DNA from 4 places in the Saliniramus fredricksonii genome. Region 1 is predicted to be linked to each of the others. Evidence: predicted binding sites of a transcription regulator. Region 1 holds the regulator's gene; each other region holds the start of a gene.
The links. Region 1 encodes LexA, which represses DNA repair genes until DNA is damaged. Its sites were predicted from a motif close to TGTTCNNNNTGTGTTCNG; they were not measured.
Positions count from the first base shown of each region.

Region 1 (4,286 bases):
CGCGCCGGCCTCGCCCTCGTGCCGACGCTCGCGCTTGGCTGGCCGATCAAGAAGATCGCGGCGGTGGCAGCGATCATGGGTGCTGTCGGCTATTGCATCTTCTCCGGTGCGCAGGTCGCCACGATCCGCGCCGTGATCATGACCGGGGTGATGCTCGGCGCCGTCTTGTTCGACCGACCGGCGCTGAGCATGCGCAATCTCGCGATTGCGGCGATCCTCGTGCTGGCCTGGCAGCCCGAGACGCTGCTCGGCCCCTCCTTCCAGATGTCTTTCTCCGCCGTCGTCGGGCTCATCGCCGGCGCGGAATGGATGCGCGCGCGGGAAAACCGGCCCGGGCCGACGCCCGGCGCGGCGGGCCGCTTCCTGCGCTGGCTCGCCGCTGGCATGCTTGGCATTCTCACCACCACCATCATCGCGACCATCGCGACCGGCCCGTTCGCGGCCTATCATTTCCAGATCGCCAATCCCTATGGTCTGATCGGCAATGCCCTGGCTTTGCCCATCGTCTCGCTCGTGGTGATGCCGGCGGGCGTGATCGGCGTACTCCTGATCGGCTTCGGCCTCGACCATTTCGCCTGGCAGGTGATGGGCTTCGGCATTGCGAGGGTGCTCGACGTGGCCCGTTTCGTCGCGGGTTTCGAAGGATCGAACCTGCCCGTCGCGGCTTTCGGCAGCGGCGCGCTGGCACTGATGGTGATCGGCTTGCTCATGGCGACGCTCTTCGTCTCGCCACTGCGACGGCTGGCGGTGATCCCGGCAGGCATCGGCTTTGCGCTCGCCATGACACCGGATCGGCCCGATCTCTATGTCGATCGCAACGGTGCGGGCGCCGCAATCAGGGGCGCGGATGGCAGGCTCGTGCTGCTGGGCCGTCCGAGCGCCTTCGTCACCGCGCAATGGCTGAAGGCCGATGGCGATGCGCGGCTGATGACGGATGCTCCGGAGGATGCCGACGCGTCCCTGCATGCGGGGGTGAACTGCGATCCCCTCGGCTGCACCAAGATTTTCGTCGGCGGGCATGCGGTCGCTTTCGTGATGGATGCGCGCGCCTTCCTGGAGGATTGCACACGCGCGGCGATCATCATTACACCGCTGGAAGCCCCGCCCTCATGCGCCGCGCCACGCGTGATCGATCGCATGACGCTGCAGCGCCATGGTGCAGTCAGTGCGCATTTCGCCAAGAATCTCGGTGCGGATAGGACGCAATTCGCCGCCATGCCGGACGCGCCTGCGGGGAGAGACGGGCCATCCGAGCGGCGAATCGCCGATTCCGACGCCCACCATTCCGATTTCGTGAATTCGCCCTCAGGTGCGGCGCCATTCGAGGGCGTGGTGGTAAGCGGGGGAGCTGACGCAGAACCAGAGCAGGAGACGATCCGGGAAACGACCAGCGGGATGGCTGGGGTCAGGGCGTGGGAGGGGCCTGCCGAGGGCGTCGGCGACAGGCTCGGCGCGGGGCTTGGCGCGGGGCTTGGCGCGTGGCTTGGCGCGTGGCTTGGCGACAGACCTCGCGAAGGGCCCGGCGAGCCGCCTGACGGTCGCGTTGCCGAGACGGGGGTGGCGACGGATGGCGTTGCGGGCGCACCTCGCGCCGATCCGATCAGGCGCTTGACGGGCGTTCGCCGCGCGAACGAAACCCGCCCCTGGCTCTTGCGCAAGACCGATGAATGAGCCCGCGACGACCGCGCGGTCCGAGCCGATAGACTGAACCCATGAAGCTGCGGGCAGCATGCGCTGCGCCAGCACGATGCGCCCGGATCAGCCTGCAGAACGAGTTATCACCCGCGGGCGCCACCCTTTCCCCGGGCGGAGGCGGCGCGGGGCGCCGCTCTCAATAACGGCGCACCAGCGAAACCAGCCGCCCCTGAATCTGGACGCGATCAGGCCCCAGCACGCGTGTTTCATAGGCCGGATTCGCCGCCTCGAGCGCGATCGATGAGCCGCGTCGCCGGAAGCGTTTCAGGGTCGCTTCCTCCGCATCGATCAGCGCAACGATGATATCACCGGTATTGGCGACATCCTGACGCCGGATGACGACGATATCACCATCGAGAATACCCGCCTCGATCATCGAATCGCCGCGCACTTCCAATGCATAATGCTCGCCGCCGGTAATGAAATCGGGCGAGACCGCGATGGTATGCATCGGGTTCTGGATCGCTGAAATCGGCGTGCCCGCCGCAATGCGCCCCATGACGGGGATGTTCACCGCACGCTCGTAATCCTCGTCGGCGAGGGGATTGGGAATATCGGCTTCATCAACGAGACCGCCTTGCCGTGCGTCGTCATGATCACGCCCTTTGCCAACCCCAGCCTTGCCGCCCTTGACCTTGCCGCCCTCGACCTTGCCGCCCTCCCCCTTGCCGCCCTCGACGACACTCGGCGAGAACCCGCCGCGCGGAGCGCCGACAGCGGAACCGGCGCCTCCGAGCGGACGCTGCAAAGTCTCGGGCATGCGCAGAATTTCGAGCGCCCGCGCGCGATAGGGCAGCCGCCGGATGAACCCACGCTCTTCCAGCGCCGTAATCAGACGGTGAATGCCGGATTTCGACTTCAGATCCAGCGCATCCTTCATCTCGTCAAAGGATGGCGGCACGCCCGATTCGCGCATGCGTTCATGGATGAAGGTCAGCAATTCGTGCTGCTTACGCGTGAGCATGGTTCCGCCTTGCGATTCGAGATCAAACAAATCACGAACACATTACGGGTTCCCACTGTGTTCCGCAAGTCTCACCCACCCGATGTTACGCATTTTTTGCAAAAAACAATTCAAGATCAAAAATCTGTAACAGCCCGGGATTGATGGAGTGGATGCCCCCACCCGACGGCATCGCAATGTGCCAAAATGGTGATGCTGAAGTCATCACAGAAGGAGGAGGCATCCATGGGTGAGATTAGCATCGTTGGCGTCGACCTGGCAAAGCAGGTTCTCCAGGTTCATGGGGCAACGGCCGATGGACAGGTGCTGTTCCGCAAGAAGCTGTCACGGGCGCAGTTTGCGAAGTTCATGGCGTCGCTGCCGCCTTGTGTGGTGGCGATGGAGGCATGCGCAACGGCGCACTATTGGGGTCGTGAGCTCTCCCGTCTGGGTCATGAAGTGCGGCTGATCCCGCCCATTTACGTGAAGCCCTTCGTCAAGCGGCAAAAAAACGATGCCGCTGATGCTGAGGCCGTGGCGGAAGCAGCACAGCGTCCGACCATGCGTACCGTTGCGGTGAAGACCGCGGACCAACAAGCCCGGGCGATGCTGTTCCGCACCCGGGACCTGCTGGTTGGCCAGCGAACCCGTCTGGTGAATGCACTACGCGGGCATCTTGCTGAGCACGGCATCATCATCGGTCAAGGCGTTGGGAATATCGCTCGCTTTGCTGCCTGTCTCGATCAGGACACGCTTCCGGACCTGGTTCGCGATCTCGGGCGGCTTTACCTCGATCAGATTGCTCAGATCAGCGACGAGATCGGCAAGCTGGACAAGCGGATCACAACTGCAGCCAGGGAAAACAGCACAGCACGCCGGCTGCAGACCATGCCGGGAATCGGCCCGGTCTGCGCCATGGCGATTGCATCCTTTGCACCGGAGATGCGGGAATTCCGCCGTAGTCGCGATTTTGCAGCGTGGCTTGGCCTCGTTCCACGACAGCACTCCTCCGGTGGCAAGCAGAAGCTTGGCCGCACTTCCAAGATGGGTCAGCGCGATATTCGACGCCTGCTGATCATCGGCGCCATGTCTGTCGTGCATTGGAGGGGCCGGCACGGTGGCCGTCCGGGATCGTGGTTATCGCGCATGCTCGCACGCAAACCACGCAAACTGGTCGCCATCGCACTGGCGAACAAAATGGCGCGTATGATCTGGGCCATGCTCGCCGGCGAGACTGATTACAGGGATCCGACCGGCGCGATCTGCTGAACGCGGCTGTCGGAGCCTCGGGGATGTGAGGAGGGCAATGACCTGAATGGGCAAATGATCGATCAGATCCGGGTCGGGTAAACCAGTGGAGTGCAACGAGCCTCGAGCTCGCCCTATTGATTTGGTACCTGATCCGCGTATCACCATCCCGGCCCGCGGCGTGCGAAAGCCGCACTTGTGAGGCCTGAAACATGACCGCACCCGATCACGCGCTCAGACAGGCAAAAAAATCCTTGCATCAAAGGGGGCATCCAAACATGCACTCCCGCTGATCGTCGCACCAGTTTGTTCACCGCGGCAGCGCTTTCCGGCTTTGAAGAATGCGCATTCGATTCTATTCTGGGCTGATGAACGACAGTCCAGCAACCTCCACCGCGAT
Region 1 covers NZ_FMBM01000001.1:438,288-442,573, forward strand. Annotated here, with positions in the region: gene GA0071312_RS02020 (ComEC/Rec2 family competence protein) at 1-1,671, shown strand, start outside; gene lexA (transcriptional repressor LexA) at 1,832-2,659, opposite strand; gene GA0071312_RS02030 (IS110 family RNA-guided transposase) at 2,885-3,907, shown strand.

Region 2 (4,286 bases), on a different contig from region 1:
AATCGGCATCGTCAAGATCGCCAGAAGTGTTTGCAGCGTGATGATCTCCGCCATCAAGGGCGCGTCGCCCCCCATCTGCTTTGCGAGAATATAGCCGCCGCTGGCCGTGGGCACGGTGGTGGCGATGGCGACGATGGCGAGATCGTCGCCGCTTACGCCGGCCAGCCGCGCGATGGTGATCGCGATCACGGGCAGGAGGAACAGCTTCAGCCCGATCGAGAGCCAGTGCGGCGCCCGCGGGCGGGCCAGGCGACGCATGTCGAGCCCGGCCCCGACCACCAGCAGGCCGGCTGCGAGCGCTGCATCACCGAGTATGCCGATGGTGCTTCCAATGAAGTCGGGAATCGGCAGGCCGGTCACATTGAGCACGATCCCCGTGACCGACGACCAGATGAACGGGTTGGTCACGATCGTGCGTGCGATCATGGCCGGGCTCTGTGGCGTGCCGGAGGCGTAGCGTACGAGCACGCCGATGGCGAGCAGGTTGAGCAACGGAATCATCGCCGCTACCGCGACCGCCATCAGCGCGAGCCCGATCTCGCCATACATCGCCCCAGCCACGGCAAGCCCCACGAAGGTGTTCCAGCGCGTGCAGCCTTGAAACAGCGAGGTGAAGGCCGGCCCGTCGATGCGCAGACGCGCGAGCAGGGCGCTGCGCAGGGCGAGCAGCAGCGAGGCGATCAGCAGGATCGCGGCGATCATCGCTCCGCCCATGCCGAGCACCGGCACTTCCGACAGGTCCGCCCGCGCGAGTGTGTTGATGATGATGGCGGGAAAGAAGATGACATAGGTGATCCGTTCGATCCCCGGCCAGTGGCGCTCCTCCACGAAACCGCTCACGCGCGCGGCCCAGCCGGCAATGATCACCAGGAATACCGGGACAAGCGAAGCGAGAACGGAACCCATGAAGCTGTCGGCCTTTTGAAATCGCACGATGCAGATATGCAGCGGCACAGTTCGCCGCAGGCGCAGGCGCTGTCAATGCGCGTTTCGCGATGTGCGATTCGGGGTTCGCGCGTGTCTTTGGGCGGGTAAGGTATCGCCAGGGAGATCATCCGATGGAGCAAGCCACCTCTCTCGCACGCTTTCTCGAGGCGCAGAAGAATGTCTTCGAAACCGCCTGTGCCGAGCTGGAAGCCGGATGCAAGCGCACGCACTGGATGTGGTTCGTGTTTCCGCAATTGCGGGGTCTCGGGCGCAGCCAAACGGCGCATTTCTACGGTATAGCAAATCCGGACGAGGCGCGTGCCTATCTCGCCGACCCGGTGCTCGGGGCGCGCCTGCGCCACTGCGTGAGGCTTCTGCTGCGGCATCGCGACAAGCCGATCCGCGCCATACTCGGCTCCCCCGATGATCAAAAGTCACGCTCCCGCCTGACCCTGTTCGAGGCCATCGCCGATGACCCGCGTGATCGTGCGCTTTTCGCCGAGGCGCTCGATGTGTTTCATGGCGGCGCGCGCGATTCCCGCACGCTGGCGATGCTGGAGGGTGAGCGGGCTTGACGCCTCCTCTACCCGCCCATCAACAGCGCCGGCGGATCCTGTGGGCGGAAATCGCGGGGGCGGTTGAGGCGCACGATCGGCAGCATCTGCCACAGGCCGGCAGCGCCGATGAACAGGCCGATGGCGATCGCCGCCACTTCGCCTTCCCGCAGCGCGAAGATCACGAAATAGGCGATGGCCAGGAAGATCGCGATCGTCGTCACGATCAGCGCCCCCCAGACGAAGGGCGTGCGCCCGGCTGTGAAGCGCGCCTGCGGATTGGCTTCGGCGATGGCGGGCAACAGTGCCTTCACGAAGGCGGCATAGGCTTCTTCCTGGCGATCGGCGAAGACCATCGAGCGGAAATTTACCGAATGCAGCGACAGGTTTCCCCCGCTCGCGAGCCGCAGGCGGATGCGATAGAGCCTCTGCGCGAAGGAGCGCGGCTCGTAGGTCAGACGCGCCTCGGTGATCTGCGCAAGCGGTATCGCCTGCTCGCTGCCCAGCCGCTCGACGATCAGTCGGTTCCCGCGCAGCCGGAAAGAAACCGGCATGCTCGCCGGTCGCGGCGCGTGCAGATAATGGGGTTCGTCTGCTGAAATCTCGTCCTTGCGGGCCATGCTGCCTGTTCCGATGCGCGTCGCCGGTGATCGCAACCCCTGCTTTAGGCGCCCGGGTGCCGCTCTGGCAAGGATTTGCGCACCCGGCATGCCCGCCATCACAAGGCCTGCGGGGTGTATGTTCCGGTCAGACTTGCCAATGTTTGATTAATGTTCTATTTTGTTCTCATCAATGAAGGAGATTCGCGATGAAGCCGAATCATCTGCAACACCGTGACTGGCGCGAACGTCTCGATCAGCGCATTGCTCCGCGCCCGGCTCCCCTGGATGCGGGGATGCGGCGCGGGCGCGGCGCGCTGACGAACGAGACCGGGCGTTTCGAGCGTGTCACGCGTGAGACTTTCGACGATTCCTGGGACATTCCCGAGGAGGTCGCGCCGCTGCGCACGGAAGTGACGCATGAGCGCCCCAGGACGATCATCACGCGCAATGCCTCCCCCGATCTCGGTTTCGACCGATCGGTCAATCCGTATCGGGGTTGCGAGCATGGTTGTTTCTACTGCTTTGCGCGGCCCAGCCATGCTTATCAGGGACTGTCGGCCGGGCTCGATTTCGAGACGCGACTCTTCGCCAAGCCTGATGCACCCGCCTTGCTGGAGCGGGAACTGGCGGCGCGCGGCTACAGCCCGCGCACCATCGCCATCGGCACCAATACCGACCCGTACCAGCCGATCGAGAAGCGCATGAAGATCACGCGCGGCATTCTGGAAGTGCTCGCGCGCACGCGGCATCCGGTCGGGATCGTCACCAAATCCGGGCTCGTGACCCGCGATCTCGACATTCTCGGGCCGATGGCCGAGCAGGGCCTCGTCAAGGTGGCGATCTCGCTGACGACGCTCGATCCGCGCCTCTCGCGCAAGATGGAGCCAAGGGCGGCGGCGCCGGGCGTGCGGCTCGAGACCATCCGGCGGCTGCGTGCTGAGGGGATTCCGGTCAGCGTCCTGGTGGCGCCGGTCGTGCCGGCCATCAACGATCACGAGATCGAGCGCCTGCTCGACGCCGCCTATGAAGCCGGCGCCCGCGAGGCGGGTTACGTCATGCTGCGCCTGCCGCATGAGGTGAAGGCGCTGGCGCGCGACTGGCTCGCCGAGCATTTCCCCCAGCGCGCACAGCACGTGATGTCGCTGGTGCAGGACATGCAGGGCGGCAAGGATTACGATTCCCGCTGGGGCGTGCGCCAGAGCGGTACCGGGCCGATCGCCTGGGCGATCGGGCGGCGCTTCGAGATCGCGGCCAACCGGCTTGGTTTCAATGCGGAACGCGTGAGACTGCGCACCGATCTGTTCTGCAAGCCGGCCCGCTCGGCACCTGGCCAGCTGGCGCTGTTCTGAGCGCCATGATCCCGGCTTCCCGCAACCCGCGCCCGTCTCACTGTCCGAACACGGTGTTGAGCTGGGCGCCGACCATGACGAAGGTGGTGCGCTTGGGCACCTCCTTGAGCCGGGTGGCGCCAATATAGGTCATCATCGAACGCACGCCGCCCGTGATTTCCTGCATCGTATCATCGACCGGGCCGCGATAGGCCACCTCGACCGTCTTGCCTTCCGAGGCACGGTAATGCGCGACGCCGCCGGAATATTTCTTCATCGCGGTATCGGAGGACATGCCGTAGAAGACCATGGATTTCGCGCCGCGCTCACCGTCGATCTCATCGTAGACGATTTCGCCCTCGCATTCGTCGTGGCCCGCGAGCATGCCGCCGAGCATGACGAAATCCGCGCCGCCGCCATAGGCCTTGGCGATGTCGCCCGGTACGGTGCAGCCGCCATCGGCGCAGACCAGCCCCTTGAGTCCGTGAGCCGCATCGGCGCATTCGATCACGGCGGAGAGTTGCGGATAGCCCACCCCGGTCATCTTGCGTGTGGTACAGACCGAACCGGGGCCGATTCCCACCTTGACAATATCGGCGCCGGCGAGGACCAGCGCCTCGGTCATGTCGCCGGTCACCACATTGCCCGCCATGATCACCGCATCCGGATTCTCATCCCGCGCCTGCGCGACCATCTCGACGAATTTCTCGGTATAGCCGTTGGCGACGTCCAGGCAGATCATGCCGATCGGCGCGCGGCGCTTGACGGCGCGAAACTTCTCCCAGTCGGCCTCCGCCGTGCCGAGGGAATAAAAGGCGTGCTGCGGCTCGCCGCTTGCAAAAAAATCGACGAGCAGGTCTTCCGGATAATGCTTG
Region 2 covers NZ_FMBM01000002.1:407,945-412,230, forward strand. Annotated here, with positions in the region: gene GA0071312_RS08520 (AEC family transporter) at 1-933, opposite strand, end outside; gene GA0071312_RS08525 (DUF1810 domain-containing protein) at 1,059-1,502, shown strand; gene GA0071312_RS08530 (hypothetical protein) at 1,511-2,035, opposite strand; gene GA0071312_RS08535 (PA0069 family radical SAM protein) at 2,377-3,432, shown strand; gene GA0071312_RS08540 (GMP reductase) at 3,470-4,286, opposite strand, start outside.
Region 2: a site for LexA is predicted at 2,242-2,259, ahead of GA0071312_RS08535 (PA0069 family radical SAM protein). Genes of this name have one in related genera too.

Region 3 (4,286 bases), 760 kb from region 1:
CTCCAGCAGCCGGCACGCCAAGGGCGGGGGCGCTTCGGGGTGCGCGTCCCCCTCCCAGTGCAACTCTTCGTCCTGCCCCGGCAGCGCCAACCGCGCCACGCGCATCCGGTTCTGCGTCAGCGTTCCGGTCTTGTCGGCGAAAATCACGCTGGTCGAGCCCAGCGTCTCGACCGCCGCCAGCCGCTCGACCAGCGCGTTGCGCCGCGCCATGCGCCACATGCCGCGCGCCAGCGCGACGGTCGCCACGATCGGCAGGCCCTCTGGCACGGCGGCCACTGCAAGCGCCACCGCCGTCTCGAGCATGGAGACGAGATCCTTGCCGCCCAGCCAGCCAAGGGCGGCGACCGCCGTCGCCACGATCAGCGTGACCACCACCAGATTGCGCGCCAGCCGGTCCAGCCGCTTTTCGAGCGGCGTTACCTCTTCGCTGGCCTCCGAGGTCATGCGCGCGATTCCGCCCAGTTCGGTCTGCATGCCGATGGCCACGACCACGCCCGCGCCGCTGCCGCCCGTCACTGCGGTGCCCTTGAAGGCCATCGACGTGCGTTCGGCCAGCGGCGTTTCCTCCTCCACCGGCTCCGTGGTCTTGGTCACCGGCACCGACTCGCCGGTCAGCGAGGATTCGTCGCAGGTCAGACCGTTCGCCTCAACCAGCCGCAGATCGGCCGTGACGACATCGCCGGCGTCGAGCAGCACCACATCCCCGGGCACGAGATCCTCGGAATCGACAGTCATGCTCGACCCGTCGCGCGTCACCCTCGCCTGCACGGCACCGAGGCTGCGCAGCGCCTCCATCGACCGGACGGCCTTCCATTCGGTGAAGAAGCCGATGGCAGCATTGATCACGATCGCAGCGAGGATCGCCGCCATCTGCACGATCTCGCCCATCGCGAAGGACACGATCGCCGCGACGGCCAGGATGCCGATGACGAGGTTCCTGAACTGGTCCGCGAGGATCTTCCAGGGGCTGACCCGTTCCGCCTCGCCAAGACGATTCCGACCATGTTCCCCGCGCCGCTGCCGCACCTCCGCCTCGCCAAGGCCGCGCTCCGGATCGACGGACAGATCCTCAAGCGTTTCTTCGACGCTCCGAACATGGTGTTTGGTCATGAATATTCTCCGGCTTGGGGAGGGCCGAGGCGGGCCGTTCGACAAGAGTAGAATTTGCCGTTGGCAACGTTCAAGATCTGATCCGGTTCGGTCCCGGCATCGCATGCGGGCAGATCATTCCTCACCCGCGCCGGACGCGGCGGCGCTGAAGCCCGGTCCAGCCCGACCATTTTCAGCAATGGTGAAACCGCGTCATCGGTGCCTTCACAGCGCCGACCGGTCACGATCAGTTCCACGATGGCATCCGCCAAAATTGTAAAATCGCTGGATTGTCGGAAGCTTGAATGGTCGGAGCGGCAGGATTTGAACCTGCGACCCCCAGTCCCCCAGACTGGTGCGCTAACCGGGCTGCGCTACGCTCCGTGACCTCTCGGGTGGAGGTGATCTAACCGTCCCGATGCGCGAGCGCAAGCCTTTTGTCGCCCGGCACGGTCGGGAAATCGATCACGCCTCGTCCGGCGCCGGGGCCTCGTCGCGGCCCTGCGCTTCGTCGCGGCGGCGGCGCAGGATCAGGGCGCGCATGGCGCCGCGCAGGGTGCGCACATCCTGCTCGGTGAGATCGCGGCGCAGGAAGACGTCGCGCAGGTTGCGCATCATCGAGGGGCGCTTGTCGGGCGGGAAGAATTCGACCCGGTCGAGTTCCTCTTCGAGATAATCGAAAAACGAGGCCGCCATGGCGCGCGGTGCGCGTGGCGAGCGGATCTCGCCGGCGAAGGGCAGGGCTTCGCCATGGGCGGTGCGAAACCATTCGTAGCCCGTCAGAAGCACCGCCTGGGCGATGTTGAGCGAGGCGAAGGCGGGATTGACCGGGAAGGTCGTGATCGCGTCACACAGGGAAATCTCGTCATTGTCGAGGCCCGAGCGCTCGCGCCCGAACAGGATCGCGACACGCCCGCCGGCGGAAAACTCGGCAACGGCCTCGCGCATGCTTTCCTGCGGCGAGAGCACGCGCTTCATCTGGCCGCGCTCGCGGGCCGTGGTGGCGAAGGCGAGGGTGACGTCGTGAAGCGCGGCGGTGACGTCGTCGAAGACCTGCGCGGCGTCGACGATATGCAGCGCGCCGGAGGAGGTGGCGCGCGCCTTCTCGCTCGGCCAGCCGTCGCGTGGCGCGACGAGGCGCATCTCGGTGAGCCCGAAATTCGCCATGGCGCGGGCGGCCATGCCGATATTCTCGCCCAGTTGCGGCTCCACCAGCACCACGATCGGGCCCTGTCCCGATTCGAAGGTGATGCTGCGATTCGTTCCAGACATTTCCCGTCCTCTCCCGTCGCGCCGCCGGCAGCGCCAGCGCCAGCATTGTCTAGACCAGCAAAGCCGCTCTGCCTAGCGTCGCGGGTGCGTGATTTCCTGTGGAGAAGACGGCGCGCCACAGGCAGCCAGTCCGGGGTGGAGGCGGGCCGGGCGGGGTTTGCCCCTGCATGTCATGCCACTGATATATAAATCGAAAAATGAAAATGTTTGATGAATGTTCTTTTTTCTTGTCAGACGGAACATAGCTGGTACATTAAATCGAAACGCGCGTTGAGTTCATTGGCTCACCCATGCAATAAGGAATGCCCGTCATGGTTCAGTCCGCATTGAGGCTGGTGGAAGGTTCTTCCATGGATAAAGATAAAACGAAGGCGCTCGACGCGGCGCTTTCCCAGATTGAACGCGCATTCGGCAAGGGCTCGATCATGCGCATGGGCAAGGGCCAGCAGCCCGTCGAGATCGAAACGGTCTCGACCGGGTCGCTGGGTCTCGACATTGCGCTCGGCGTCGGCGGCCTGCCGCGCGGGCGCGTCATCGAGATCTACGGGCCGGAATCATCGGGCAAGACGACGCTGGCCCTGCATACGATCGCAGAGGCCCAGAAGAAAGGCGGTGTCTGTGCCTTCGTTGATGCCGAGCACGCGCTCGATCCGATCTATGCCCGCAAGCTCGGCGTCAATCTGGACGATCTGCTGATCTCGCAGCCAGATACCGGCGAGCAGGCGCTCGAGATCGCCGATACGCTGGTGCGTTCGGGTGCGGTGGATGTGCTCGTCGTTGATTCGGTTGCGGCGCTGACGCCGCGTGCCGAGATCGAGGGCGATATGGGCGATGTCCAGCCCGGCCTGCAGGCGCGCCTGATGTCGCAGGCCCTGCGCAAGCTCACCGGCTCGATCAACCGCTCGAAGACGATGGTGATCTTCATCAACCAGATCCGCATGAAGATCGGTGTGATGTATGGCAGCCCGGAGACGACGACGGGTGGCAACGCCCTGAAATTCTATGCCTCCGTGCGCCTCGACATCCGCCGCATCTCGACGCTGAAGGATCGCGACGAGGCGATCGGCAACAATGTCCGCGTCAAGGTGGTCAAGAACAAGGTCGCCCCGCCCTTCAAGCAGGTCGAATTCGACATCATGTATGGCGAGGGGATCTCCAAGGTCGGCGAACTCGTCGATCTCGGCGTCAAGGGCGGCATCGTCGACAAGTCCGGTTCCTGGTTCTCATACGATAGCCAGCGGCTCGGGCAGGGGCGTGAGAACGCCAAGACATTCCTCAAGGAAAACCCGGAAACCGCCGCAAAGATCGAGGCGACCATCCGCCAGAATTCCGGCGTGCTGGCCGAACGCATCCTCGACGAGGCGGTGCCGAGCGCCGAGGATCTGGACGAAGGCGAGGCGTGATTCTCCGCAATCCGGGTCTCGTGCGGGCGCTGTCCGCGCGGGACCCGATTGAGGGGCCGGCCTACCACCCCCCACTCAGCGCATCGCCTCACGCACGGCGGCGATCAGTCCGTCGATATGGGCCTTGTGCACCCAGCGCGCGACCATGACGAGGTCATTTGCGCGGTCGATCCAGATGACGTTGTTGCCTGCACCCAGCGCGAAGACCGAATCATGCGGTGCGGAGGGATACAGCGCACCATCGGTATTCAGCCACCACATGAATCCGTAGACCGGGTGCACCGGACATGGCGTCAGCATCTGCGTGATCCATGTTTCCGGGATCAGTTGTCTATCCTGCCAGAGGCCCTCGCGTGCGACCAGCAGTCCGAATCGCGCGAGCGCCGTGGTCGGGATCTGGAAGCCTCCCCCCCAGTGGCTGCCGCCGGAGACCGATTGCATCGCGCGTCCGTCGATCTCCACCGTGGAATTTTCATAGCCGTGCCAGACCCAGTCGCGTGCGCCGACCGGATTCATGATCGC
Region 3 covers NZ_FMBM01000001.1:1,202,718-1,207,003, forward strand. Annotated here, with positions in the region: gene GA0071312_RS05495 (cation-translocating P-type ATPase) at 1-1,110, opposite strand, end outside; gene GA0071312_RS05500 (hypothetical protein) at 1,107-1,346, opposite strand; tRNA gene GA0071312_RS05505 (tRNA-Pro) at 1,396-1,473, opposite strand; gene GA0071312_RS05510 (RNA methyltransferase) at 1,555-2,361, opposite strand; gene recA (recombinase RecA) at 2,673-3,764, shown strand; gene GA0071312_RS05520 (serine hydrolase domain-containing protein) at 3,840-4,286, opposite strand, start outside.
Region 3: a site for LexA is predicted at 2,597-2,614, ahead of recA (recombinase RecA). Genes of this name have one in related genera too.

Region 4 (4,286 bases), on a different contig from region 1:
GCGCGCCATTCCTCGTTCGTTTCGATCGCGGCGGCAGCCTTTGCGCCCTCGATCAGATCCTTGATCTGCACTTCGCCACGCTCGCGTTCATCCGATCCCTGGATGATGACGCAGGGGGCGCCGCGGCGGTCGGCATATTTCATCTGCGCCTTCATGCCCGAGGAGCCGAGATAGAGCTCGGCGCGGATGCCGGCGCGACGCAATGCCGCGACGAATTTCTGGTAATCGGCGATGCGTTCGCGCTCCATCACCATCACCACGACGGGCGCGCGCAAGGCGGCCTGCTTGAGAATCGGGCTGTCGACGAGTTGCAGCGCCGCGAGCAGCCGCGAGACGCCGATTGAGAAGCCTGTGGCGGGAACCGGCTCGGAACGAAAGCGCCCGACGAGCCCGTCATAACGCCCGCCGCCGCCCACGGAGCCAAAGCGCACCGGCACGCCGTCCTCATTCGTCACCTGGAAGGTGAGCTCGGCCTCGAAGACGGGGCCGGTGTAATATTCGAGACCGCGGACGACAGAGGGGTCGATGACGACCTTGTCGGAGTAGCCCGCTGCGGCAATCAGATCTGCCAGTTCCTCAAGCTCCTCAAGGCCACGTATGAGACTTGGCATCGGCTTGAAGATACGGGCGACAGCACCAAGGCGATCAAAACTCTTGCTACGCTCCCTTCTCTTCATGGCATAGTTGAAGGAATCGAAGGCTTGGCTAACGACATCAGGAAAATTATCCCATTGATCTGATGGGAGGTAATAGGGATTTGGAACCCCAAACCCGTCACCACTAGTTTCGTCAGTCGGAGAATCGACATCAAGCAGGCGCAGGAATGCATCAATCGCGTCAGTCCCTAATTCAGCACCTGCGGTAAAGTCGCCGCTTTCGTCCTTTCTTCCGCCCCCAAGAAGCGCTTCCACTCCACGGGCTCCAAGGCGGTCAAATTTATCGATCGCCCTAAGCACAATGAGTCGGCGTGCCGCTTGATCCTCACCGCTCAGTCCAACGGCCTCCATCACCCCATCGAGAATCTTGCGGTTATTGACCTTGATGACGTATTGCCCGGAAAGGCCGAGCGCCTCCATCGTATCGGCGGCCATCATGCAAATCTCTGCATCGGCTGCGACCGAAGGCGCGCCGACGGTATCGGCATCGAACTGCATGAATTGCCGGAAGCGGCCCGGGCCGGGCTTCTCGTTACGGAAGACCCAGCCGGAGCGGTAGGAACGGTAGGGCTTGGGCAACGCGTCGAAATTCTCCGCCACATAGCGCGCGAGCGGCGCCGTCAGGTCATAGCGCAGCGAGAGCCATTGCTCGTCATCATCCTGGAAGGAGAAGACGCCCTCGTTCGGGCGGTCCTGATCGGGCAGGAACTTGCCGAGCGCATCGGTATATTCGATCAGCGGCGTCTCGACCGCCTCGAAACCGTAGAGCTCGTAGACCTCGCGGATCTTCTCCAGCATCCGGTGCGACGCTGCGAGATCCTGCGGACCGCGATCGGTGAGGCCGCGCGGCAGGCGCGCCTTGAGCTTGTCGGATTTCTTCTTGTCGGCCTTGGATTTGCCGGCGGGCTTGTTCTCGTCCGGATTGGACATTGCGTGTGATTTCCCAAAGATGCGAGACGGATAGGCGGGTGGTAGCGCGCGAACCCGGCAGCCGCAAGGCGGTTTCGCGTTCGCAATGGATATTGTTCATTGTTTGTTCGGTTTTCTCGCATAGAATGCCTGCATGAGCGAGATTGCATTCCGATTCGGCGAATTTGCCTTCACCTGGCGCGAGCTGGCGCTCGCCGGTTTCTTCCTCGTGATCCTCGTCGCCATGCGGCTTGCGCGCCCCGCCCGCGAGCGGCATCTGGCGCAGCACGTGGAGGAGATGGCGCGCGTTCAGGCCGAGATGGCCGGGCGCGTGCAGAGCTTCACCGACGTGTTCGGCGCCCGCCAGGGCGATTTCGCGCGCATGCTGGCCGAGCGGATCGATCGCGGCACGCATGTCCAGGCGGAGACGCTCGGCCGGCTGAACGAGCGGCTCGCGGTAATCGACGCGGCGCAGGCCAATCTGACGGAGCTGACCGGGCAGGTGGCGGGGTTGCAGCGGGTGCTCTCCAACAAGCAGGCGCGCGGAGCTTTCGGGCAGGGGCGGATGGAGGCGATCGTGCGCGATGCGCTGCCTGCGGATGCCTATTCCTTCCAGCCGACGCTTGGCAACGGCACCCGACCTGATTGCACGATCCGCCTGCCGGGGGACCATCGCCCGCTGGTCGTCGACGCGAAATTTCCGCTTGAGGCGTTCTCCGCCTTCCGCGAGGCGCGCGGACCGGAGGCGCGCACGCGTGCGGCGCAGAAGCTGCGCAGCGATATCGGCACGCATATCAAGGACATCGCCCAGAAATATCTGATCGCCGGCGAAACCCAGGATGTGGCGATGATGTTCGTGCCCGCAGAGTCGCTGCATGCGGATCTGCAGGAGCATTTCGAGGATCTGGTCCAGCGCGCCTATCGCGCCCGGGTGATGATCGTCTCGCCCTCGCTGCTGGTTCTCGCCATCCAGGTCATGCAGGGGCTCGCCCGTGATGCGCGGATCCGGGAAGAAGCGCAGGTGATCCAGCGCGAGGTCGGGCGTCTCGTGGCCGATGTGACGCGGCTCGGCGAGCGGGTCGAGCGGCTCGACCAGCATTTCCGGCAGGCGCAGGAGGATGTCGGGCAGATCCGGATCTCGTCGGAGAAGATCACGCGGCGGGGTCAGCGCATCGAGAATCTGGAATTTGCCGAGGAGGGCGCCGCGCAGAGCGACATGTTCAACGCGCCGGTCGAACTGTCACGGGGTCGCCGTAACGGCTAGACGGATCACACGCTCTTTTCCATATAGATGCGCGCGAAACCCTTCTCCCGGATCAGCCCGGTCTCGCGATAGCCGAGCCGCGCATAGAGCGCGCGGTTCTCGTGCATTTTCTCATGGGTGTAGAGCGTGATCGCACGGTAACCCGCCTGGCGCGCAGCATCTTCGGCGAAGGCCATCAGGGCCCGTCCGTAGCCGCGCCCGCGTGCGCGATCAGCTACGGCGACATTGTCGAGCATGAAGCGCGATTCCTCGGGGATCAGCACGGTGAAACCGGCCACGCCTTCGTCATCGCACAGGCAATGCACCCGCCCCGCCGCGATCTGCGCGGCGTAATCGTTGAGCATCGGCCCGGGCTTCTTGCCGAGCCGCTCGATATAGGGGCTGTAGGCTGCCTCGACGATCGCGCGGATGGCGGGGAGATCAGCGGGTCCGGCGGCGCGGATGATCGGGGCGCTCTCGCTCATGAGATCAGCCAAAGCGTGTGCCGAGCCGCGCAAGCTCCTGGTTGAATGCGCCGAGCTCCTCGGCGAGGGCGGCATGCATGGAGGCCGCCACTTCCGGATATTCCTCCAGCACGCGCCGGATCAGGCTGACGGAGAGCCGCAGCACGACGGAAGGCGCCCGCGCGGTCGCGGTGGCCGGGCGATGCCCGCGTATGAACAGAGCCGTCTGGCCGATCAGATCCCCGCGCTTCGCCACCAGATCGGGCTTGCCGCCGCCGGTATCGAGCCCGATCTCTCCCTCGGTGACGATGTAGCCCGCATCCGAGCGATCGCCCTTGCGAAACAGCACATCGCCCTGGCGCAGCCGGCGCTTGTCAGCCGCGAAGGCGAGCAGGCGCAGTGCGTCGCGCTCCAGCAGCCCCAGAAGCGGGGCCTGAGCCAGCATGGCGATGTCGTCGTCGAGCGACATGGGGTGTCCGATCCGCCCCTCAGGGCACCAGCTTGTAACCGCCGCCCTCGGTCACCAGCAGCGAAGCGGAGGAGGGGTCCGGCTCGATCTTCTGGCGCAGGCGATAGATATGCGTCTCCAGCGTATGCGTGGTGACGTTGGCATTGTAGCCCCAGACTTCCGCGAGCAGGGTGTCGCGCGGCACGACCTGCTGATCCGCACGGTAGAGAAAGCGCAGGATGGCGGTTTCCTTCTCCGTGAGCTTGAGCTTCGAGCCGCTTTCGGTGACCAGCAATTTGGCGCCCGGCTTGAAGCTGTAGGGACCGATCTGGAAGACTGCATCCTCGCTCGCCGCATATTGGCGCAGCTGGGCGCGAATGCGGGCGAGGAGGACGGCGAACTTGAAGGGTTTGGGGACGTAATCATTCGCGCCGGCTTCAAGCCCCAGCACCGTATCCGAATCGGAGCCCTGCGCCGTCAGCATGATGATCGGCGAGCGGAAACCGTGCTTGCGCATCAGCTTCACCGCCTCGCGCCCGTCCATGTCCGGCAGGCCGACATCCATG
Region 4 covers NZ_FMBM01000002.1:1,260,498-1,264,783, forward strand. Annotated here, with positions in the region: gene GA0071312_RS12385 (histidine--tRNA ligase) at 1-1,586, opposite strand, end outside; gene GA0071312_RS12390 (DNA recombination protein RmuC) at 1,720-2,829, shown strand; gene GA0071312_RS12395 (GNAT family N-acetyltransferase) at 2,835-3,293, opposite strand; gene GA0071312_RS12400 (cyclic nucleotide-binding domain-containing protein) at 3,298-3,741, opposite strand; gene GA0071312_RS12405 (response regulator transcription factor) at 3,761-4,286, opposite strand, start outside.
Region 4: a site for LexA is predicted at 1,680-1,697, ahead of GA0071312_RS12390 (DNA recombination protein RmuC). Genes of this name have one in related genera too.